Linked DNA regions of Methylomagnum ishizawai. The protein of the gene in region 1 interacts with the protein of each later gene in a pairwise test. Links are inferred from orthologs where the notes say so. Each region holds a gene or a part of one and is shown on either strand. Other genes may lie near its edges.

What was found.
Region 2: the proteins of ndk (region 1) and B9N93_RS16315 interact in binary tests that used the Escherichia coli proteins (3 or more experiments, as listed by UniProt). The link is inferred for Methylomagnum ishizawai from one-to-one orthologs.

What each region holds. Positions count from the first base shown.
Region 1 is NZ_FXAM01000001.1:316,464-319,593, reverse strand. What follows is about bases 51-2,939. They hold ndk (nucleoside-diphosphate kinase), read left to right. Parts: upstream 51-1,223; coding sequence 1,224-1,655; downstream 1,656-2,939. Other genes in these bases: pilW (type IV pilus biogenesis/stability protein PilW), read left to right, coding at 2,745-2,939; rlmN (dual-specificity RNA methyltransferase RlmN), read left to right, coding at 1,630-2,748; B9N93_RS01310 (HesB/IscA family protein), read left to right, coding at 820-1,143; B9N93_RS01315 (cysteine desulfurase family protein), read left to right, coding at 51-739. Outside these bases: more of B9N93_RS01315, read left to right, coding at 1-50; more of pilW, read left to right, coding at 2,940-3,130. UniProt on the Escherichia coli protein: Major role in the synthesis of nucleoside triphosphates other than ATP. The ATP gamma phosphate is transferred to the NDP beta phosphate via a ping-pong mechanism, using a phosphorylated active-site intermediate.
Region 2 is NZ_FXAM01000001.1:3,644,722-3,647,930, forward strand. Bases 242-3,209 are described here. They hold B9N93_RS16315 (5-formyltetrahydrofolate cyclo-ligase), read left to right. Parts: upstream 242-1,406; coding sequence 1,407-2,012; downstream 2,013-3,209. Other genes in these bases: B9N93_RS16300 (UPF0149 family protein), read right to left, coding at 242-555; B9N93_RS16305 (cell division protein ZapA), read left to right, coding at 812-1,105; B9N93_RS16320 (EVE domain-containing protein), read left to right, coding at 2,009-2,467; B9N93_RS16325 (Nudix family hydrolase), read left to right, coding at 2,572-3,209. Also shown: more of B9N93_RS16300, read right to left, coding at 7-241. UniProt on the Escherichia coli protein: Involved in the removal of 5-formyltetrahydrofolate.

The DNA.
Region 1 (3,130 bases):
CGATACGCTGCCCCGCGATGGCTTCCGCTTCGCCACCCTGATGCTCGCCAACAACGAAACCGGCGTGATCCACAATATCGGCCCGCTGGCGGAGTGGGTGGCCGGACGCGGCGGCTTCCTGCATTGCGACGCGGTGCAGGCGGCGGGCAAGATTGCGCTGGACTTCAAGCGCGGCGGGGCGCATTCGCTCGCGCTGTCGGCACACAAGATTTATGGTCCCAAGGGCGTCGGTGCCTTGGTGGTGGACCGCTCGGTGCCGCTCGAACCCCTGCTGCACGGCGGCGGACAAGAGCGCGGCCAACGCGGCGGCACCGAAAACGTGGCGGCAATCGTCGGCTTCGGCCAGGCGGCGGAACTGGCGCTCACCGAACTGGAAGCGCGTAGCGCCCGGCTGCTGCAACTGCGCCAGCGTTTGGAAGCGGGCTTGCGGGAACTGCCCGGAATCAACATTTTTGCCGAGCGGGCCGAGCGCCTGCCCAATACCGTGCAATTCGCCATCGCAGGGTTCGACGGCGAAACCCTGGTGATGAACCTGGACCGCCAGGGCATCGCGGTCTCCAGCGGTTCGGCCTGCGCCAGCGGCGGCGGCGAGCCCAGCCCGGTCTTGACCGCCATGGGCGTTCCGGCGGATTTGGCCAAGGGGGCTATCCGGGCCAGCCTGGGCCAGGACAACACCGAAGCCGATATCGAGCGCTTCCTGGCCGCTTTGCGAACCCTGACCAGCACCCTACGCGGCTGAAACCTCGTGATAAACTGACGGAACCCCGTCTAAAGCACACAGCCCGACTCATTCCATCCCCACCCAGAGGATTCCCCACCATGTCCATCATACTCACCGAACCCGCCGCGACCCAGGTCTCCAAGCAATTGGCGAAACGCGGCACCGGGCTAGGGCTACGGCTGGGCGTGAAGCCCGCAGGCTGCACCGGCTTCGCCTATGTGGTCGATTACGCCGACGCCATCGAGGCCGACGATACGGTGTTCGAGCAGCACGGGGCCAAGGTCGTGGTCAAACAAGGCGACCTTGCCTACCTGGACGGCGTCGAAATCGATTTCCGCCGCGAAGGCATCAGCGAAGCCTTCAAATTCCACAACCCCAATATCAAGGCCACCTGCGGCTGTGGCGAAAGTTTCGCGGTCTGACGCGGCTTTTCTTACTTCCCGCACATAATTCCAGTAAAATCCGCGACTTTTACCCGCAACCCAAGAACCCAGGAGATTCCATGGCGGTCGAACGCACCATTTCCATCATCAAGCCCGACGCTGTTGCCAAGAACGTGATCGGCGCGATCTACAGCCGCTTCGAGCAGGCCGGCCTCCAGATCGTGGCGGCCAAGATGCTGCACCTCAGCCGCGAACAGGCCGAGGGCTTCTACGCCGTCCACCGCGAGCGCGGCTTCTTCAACGACCTAGTGGGCTTCATGATCTCCGGCCCGGTGATGGTCCAAGTCCTCGAAGGCGAGGACGCCATCCTCAAAAACCGCGAAATCATGGGTGCCACCAACCCCAAGGACGCCGCCCCCGGCACGATCCGCGCCGACTTCGCCGTCAGCATCGACGAGAACGCGGTGCACGGCTCCGACAGCCCGGAAACGGCGGCGCAGGAAATCGCTTACTTCTTCCAACCGAATGAACTCTGTCCCCGCACCCGTTGATTCCGGCGAAATCCCCGGAACCACCAACCTGCTCGGTCTCGACCGGAAGGCCATGGAGGCCTTCTGCGCCGGGATCGGCGAAAAGCCGTTCCGCGCTTCGCAGTTGCTGCAATGGATCCATCAGCGCGGCGTCGACGACTTCGCCTTGATGACCAATCTCAGCAAAGTATTCCGCGCCAAGCTGGCCGACACTTGCGAAATCCGCGCCCCCGAGATCGTCCTGGCACAGAAATCCGCCGACGGCACCTGCAAATGGGTGTTGCAAACCGACTCCCAAAACCGGGTCGAAACCGTGTTCATCCCGGAGGAAGGCCGCGGCACCTTGTGCGTGTCCTCGCAAGTCGGCTGCGCCCTGGAGTGCTCGTTCTGCTCCACGGCCAAGCAAGGCTTCAACCGGAATTTGAGCGTGGCCGAAATCATCGGCCAAGTGTGGACCGCCCAGCGCGAATTGGGCGAAGGCCGCATCACCAACGTGGTGCTGATGGGCATGGGCGAACCCTTGCTCAACTTCAACAACGTGGTGTCCGCCATCTCGTTGATGCTGGACGATTTCACCTATGGGCTATCGAAGCGGCGGGTGACGCTCAGCACCTCCGGCGTGGTGCCCGCGCTGGACCGGCTGGCCGAAGTCACCGATATCAGCCTCGCCGTATCCCTGCACGCGCCGCACGACGAACTGCGCGATGTGCTGGTGCCGATCAACCGCAAATATCCGATCCGGGAATTGCTGGCCGCCTGCAAGCGCTATATCGGCCAGGATGGCCGCCGCAAAGTGACTTTCGAATACGTCATGCTGGATGGCATCAACGACAGCCCGGCCCATGCCAAGGCGCTGGTGCGCCTGCTCAGCCATGTGCCCTCGAAGGTGAACCTGATCCCGTTCAATCCCTTCCCCGGCACCGACTACCGCTGTTCCACCCCGGAAAACCTCCGTAGGTTCAGCGAAATCCTGCAACAAGCCGGGCTGATCACCACCACCCGCAAGACCCGCGGCGACGATATCGACGCAGCCTGTGGCCAATTGGTGGGCAAGGTCAACGACCGCACCCGTAGGCAAATCCGCCTGCAACAGGCCGCCACCGCCGCGCCATGAACGTCCACCGCTCGACCGCCTGGGTTTTCGCAAGCTTGCTCGGAGCCTGTTCGTCGAGTCCAGAAACCATCCAAACCTTGCCGCAACCCGCGCCCGTCAAATACAGCCCGCAAGAGGCTTCCAAGATTTATGTCGAAAAAGGCGTGAAATACATGGAAGCGGGCAGCTACGAAATCGCCTTGCAGGATATGAAGCGGGCCATCGACTTGGACGACGACAACAGCGAGGCGTATAACTCCATCGGCGTACTCTACGAACGCATCGACGACTATCCCAACGCCGACGCCAGTTTCAAGAAGGCGCTGTCGCTCAAGCCCGATAATTACGGGGCTCGCAACAATTACGGGCGCTTCCTGTGCAACCACGGCAAGGCCCAGGACGC
Region 2 (3,209 bases), 3.3 Mb from region 1 along the record:
CGGGAATCAATGGAGGCGGATGGGTTGGGAGGGCCGCGCCTTGAGTTCGCGCTGGACGACCTGCACGCCGACGCGGACATATTCGGCCAGTTCGGCGTAGGCGGTTTCATCGGTTTCGCTGTCGCCGGAACTGGCGGGATCGAGTTGGGTGATTTCGGCGAAATCGCGCAGGATTTCGGTACATTCGCCGGGCCAATCCGAGACGTTGGAGCCATAGCCCAGCCCCAGCAGAAAACCCCGGCACCATTCGCCCAGGGCGTCGGCGCGTTCTTCCAGGGTGCCGTCGTCGTCGTCCGGCAACAGCGGCGTGAAGGAAAAATCGAAGTCCTCCAACTGCCGCCGGGTTTCCTTGAATAATTGTTGCCACACGGACGAGGCCACGGGGTCCAGGGGTTCGGCGTCGGGGCCGAGGGTCAATTCCAGCCAACGGCTGGAGTCGGCCCCGCCATCCATGCACAAGAGGCCGGACAACAACCCATGGGCCTCGGCGGCGCTGCCGCACTCGGAATCCTCCGGGAGCGTATCCTCGATATCGGACCAGGTGATCTTAGCCATATTAAGCGGTGGGGTTGGGTTGAAGGGGTCGGTGGGCGGAAAGCGTCGTCCGGTCCCGCGCTGGCCGGGCTTCCGTCCGGGCATTATACGCCTCGCCTTCCCGGTCATGGGTGGGCCTGGCCGGTTTTCCAGCCCACCGATGGCCGCGGACTCGCCTTGTGGACGCTCAACCAATTCCTTTATCCTAAACGCCGCCCGCAGCCCTGCGAAACCGCCCACCCCCGCGCCTGAACCCGCCTCCCTGGAACCCGAAATCATGAGCGAACCCAATCCCCTGATCAAAGTGCAAATCCTCGGCAAGGAATATCCGATTTCCTGCCCGGAAGAAGAGCAGCACGACCTCTTGCTCGCCGCCCGCTACCTGGACGAGAAGATGCGCCAAATCCGTAATACCGGTCGGGTGATCGGCACCGAACGCATCGCGGTGATGGCGGCTTTGAACATCGCCCATGAATTGCTGCAAGCCCACCGCCGCAGCGTTCCGCAAGAGGCGCAGGGCGAATATCCCGAGCGCCCGGCCCGGGGCCGCGGCAACCGCCCCCCCGAATAAACCGGTGTTGCGGTCCCGGCCCAACTCCGCTAAATTGGACCCGCGTATTCCCTGCGGCGTACGAAGCCCACTGGGTTACTTCTTGAGCCTAATCCAAAACCCCGGGTCCATTAGAGTTCGCGATGTGCGCAAGTCCGCCCCGAGCGGAAAGCCTGATTCGGTACTTCTTGGTCCCACCTGAACCATTTGGTTCAAGGGCGAAAGTGAGTTACGGCGCAGGCGGGGAATACATTCCTTCCCTCGTCTGGCGGTTAGGAACCGGCGCTAGCCTCCGCATCCCAAGCTCCCAGCATTCTCCCGCATGATCCTCCCCCGAACCTTCCGCAGCCAAGCCCGCGCCCATCGCCGCGCCTTGAGTCCCGAAGCCGCGCTCCGCCATGGCGAAAGCCTCGCCCTGCAACCCGGTTTGCTCCACCTGCTCGAATCGGCCCGCACCATCGCGGCCTATCTCCCCAGCGATGGCGAAATCGATACCGGCCCCTTGATCGCCCTGCTCTGGGAACGGGGCAAGCACGTGTTCCTGCCCTTGCTCCGCTTCGCCCCGCACAAGCATCTCGCCTTCGGTCTTTACCGCCCGGACACCGCGCTGCTGCCGAACCAATACGGCATCCCCGAACCCGTCGGCACGCCCGTCCTGGATCATCCCGGCCAACTCGACTTGGCCCTGGTGCCGCTGGTGGCCTTCGACAGCCAAGGCCATCGCATCGGCATGGGCGGCGGTTTCTACGACCGCACTTTCGCCTATCTCAAGGCACCCGGCGCGGCCCCTGCCCCGCTGCTGGTCGGGCTGGCCCATGAATGCCAGCGATACCCGAACCTCCCCGCCGAACCTTGGGATGTGCCGCTGGATGGCGTGGCGACCGAACGGGCTTTCTATTCCTTCAATGACAAGGCAAACGCACCGTGAATTATTGGCTGATGAAATCCGAACCCGGCGAATTCGGCATCGACGACCTGGAACGCCGCCCCGGCCAGACCGAACCTTGGGACGGGGTCCGCAATTACCAAGCCCGCAATATGATGCGCGACCAGATGCAACCCGGCGACCGGGTGTTCTTCTACCATTCCAACTGCGAGCAACCCGGCATCGTCGGGCTGGCCGAAATCGCCAGGGCGGCCTATCCCGATCCCACCGCCTTCGATCCCGAGCATAAACACTACGATCCCAAAAGCCGCCCCGAGCAACCGGCTTGGCTGATGGTCGATGTGCGCTTCGTCCGCAAGCTCAAGCGCACCCTCACCCTGGCCGAACTGAAGGAGCGCCCGGAACTCGACGGACTGGCCCTGTTACGGCGGGGCAACCGGCTGTCGATCCTGCCGGTCAGCCCCGAACAATGGGATTTCATCCTGGCCTTGGAATAGCCCCGCCCCAAAGCACACACGGGCAAGCCAGCCGCGAAACAGTTTGTTAAAATGCCGCGCCCTCGAATGGTTTTGACCCCGAACCCCGCGATTCCCCAAACCCCATGCCCAATCAGCGTCCCGCCCCCGCGATGACTCCAACCGCGCCCATCCTGGAAGTCGCCGCCGGGGTGATCCACGACCGCGAGGGCCGCATCCTCATCGCCAAGCGCCCGGCCCATCTGCACCAGGGCGACTTATGGGAATTCCCCGGCGGCAAGCTGGAACCGGGCGAAACCGCCGCCGAAGCCCTCCGCCGCGAACTGCGCGAGGAACTCGATATCGACGCCGAAGCGGCGATGCCCCTCATCGACCTGCGCCACGACTATCCCGACCGGCGGGTCCGGCTCTCGGTCTGGCGGGTCGAGCGCTTCACCGGCACCCCCAAGGGCTTGCAGGGCCAGCCGATCCGCTGGGTCCGCCCGGACGAACTGCCCCATTTCGATTTCCCCGCCGCCAACCGGCCCATCATCACCGCCGCCCGCTTGCCCGACCATTACGCCATCCTGGACGGCGACGGCTTGGCGGGTTTGAAAACCCGGCTGGACCGGCTCGTTGCCACGGGCATAAGCATGATCCAACTGCGGGCCAAGGGTTTGGAGGCACGTGACTTCGCCGCGCTGGTCGATTACACCGTGCCGTTGTGCCGCCGCTCCGGGATTCGCCTGCTGTTGAACGCCGCCCCGGAACTGGCCCGGAACAG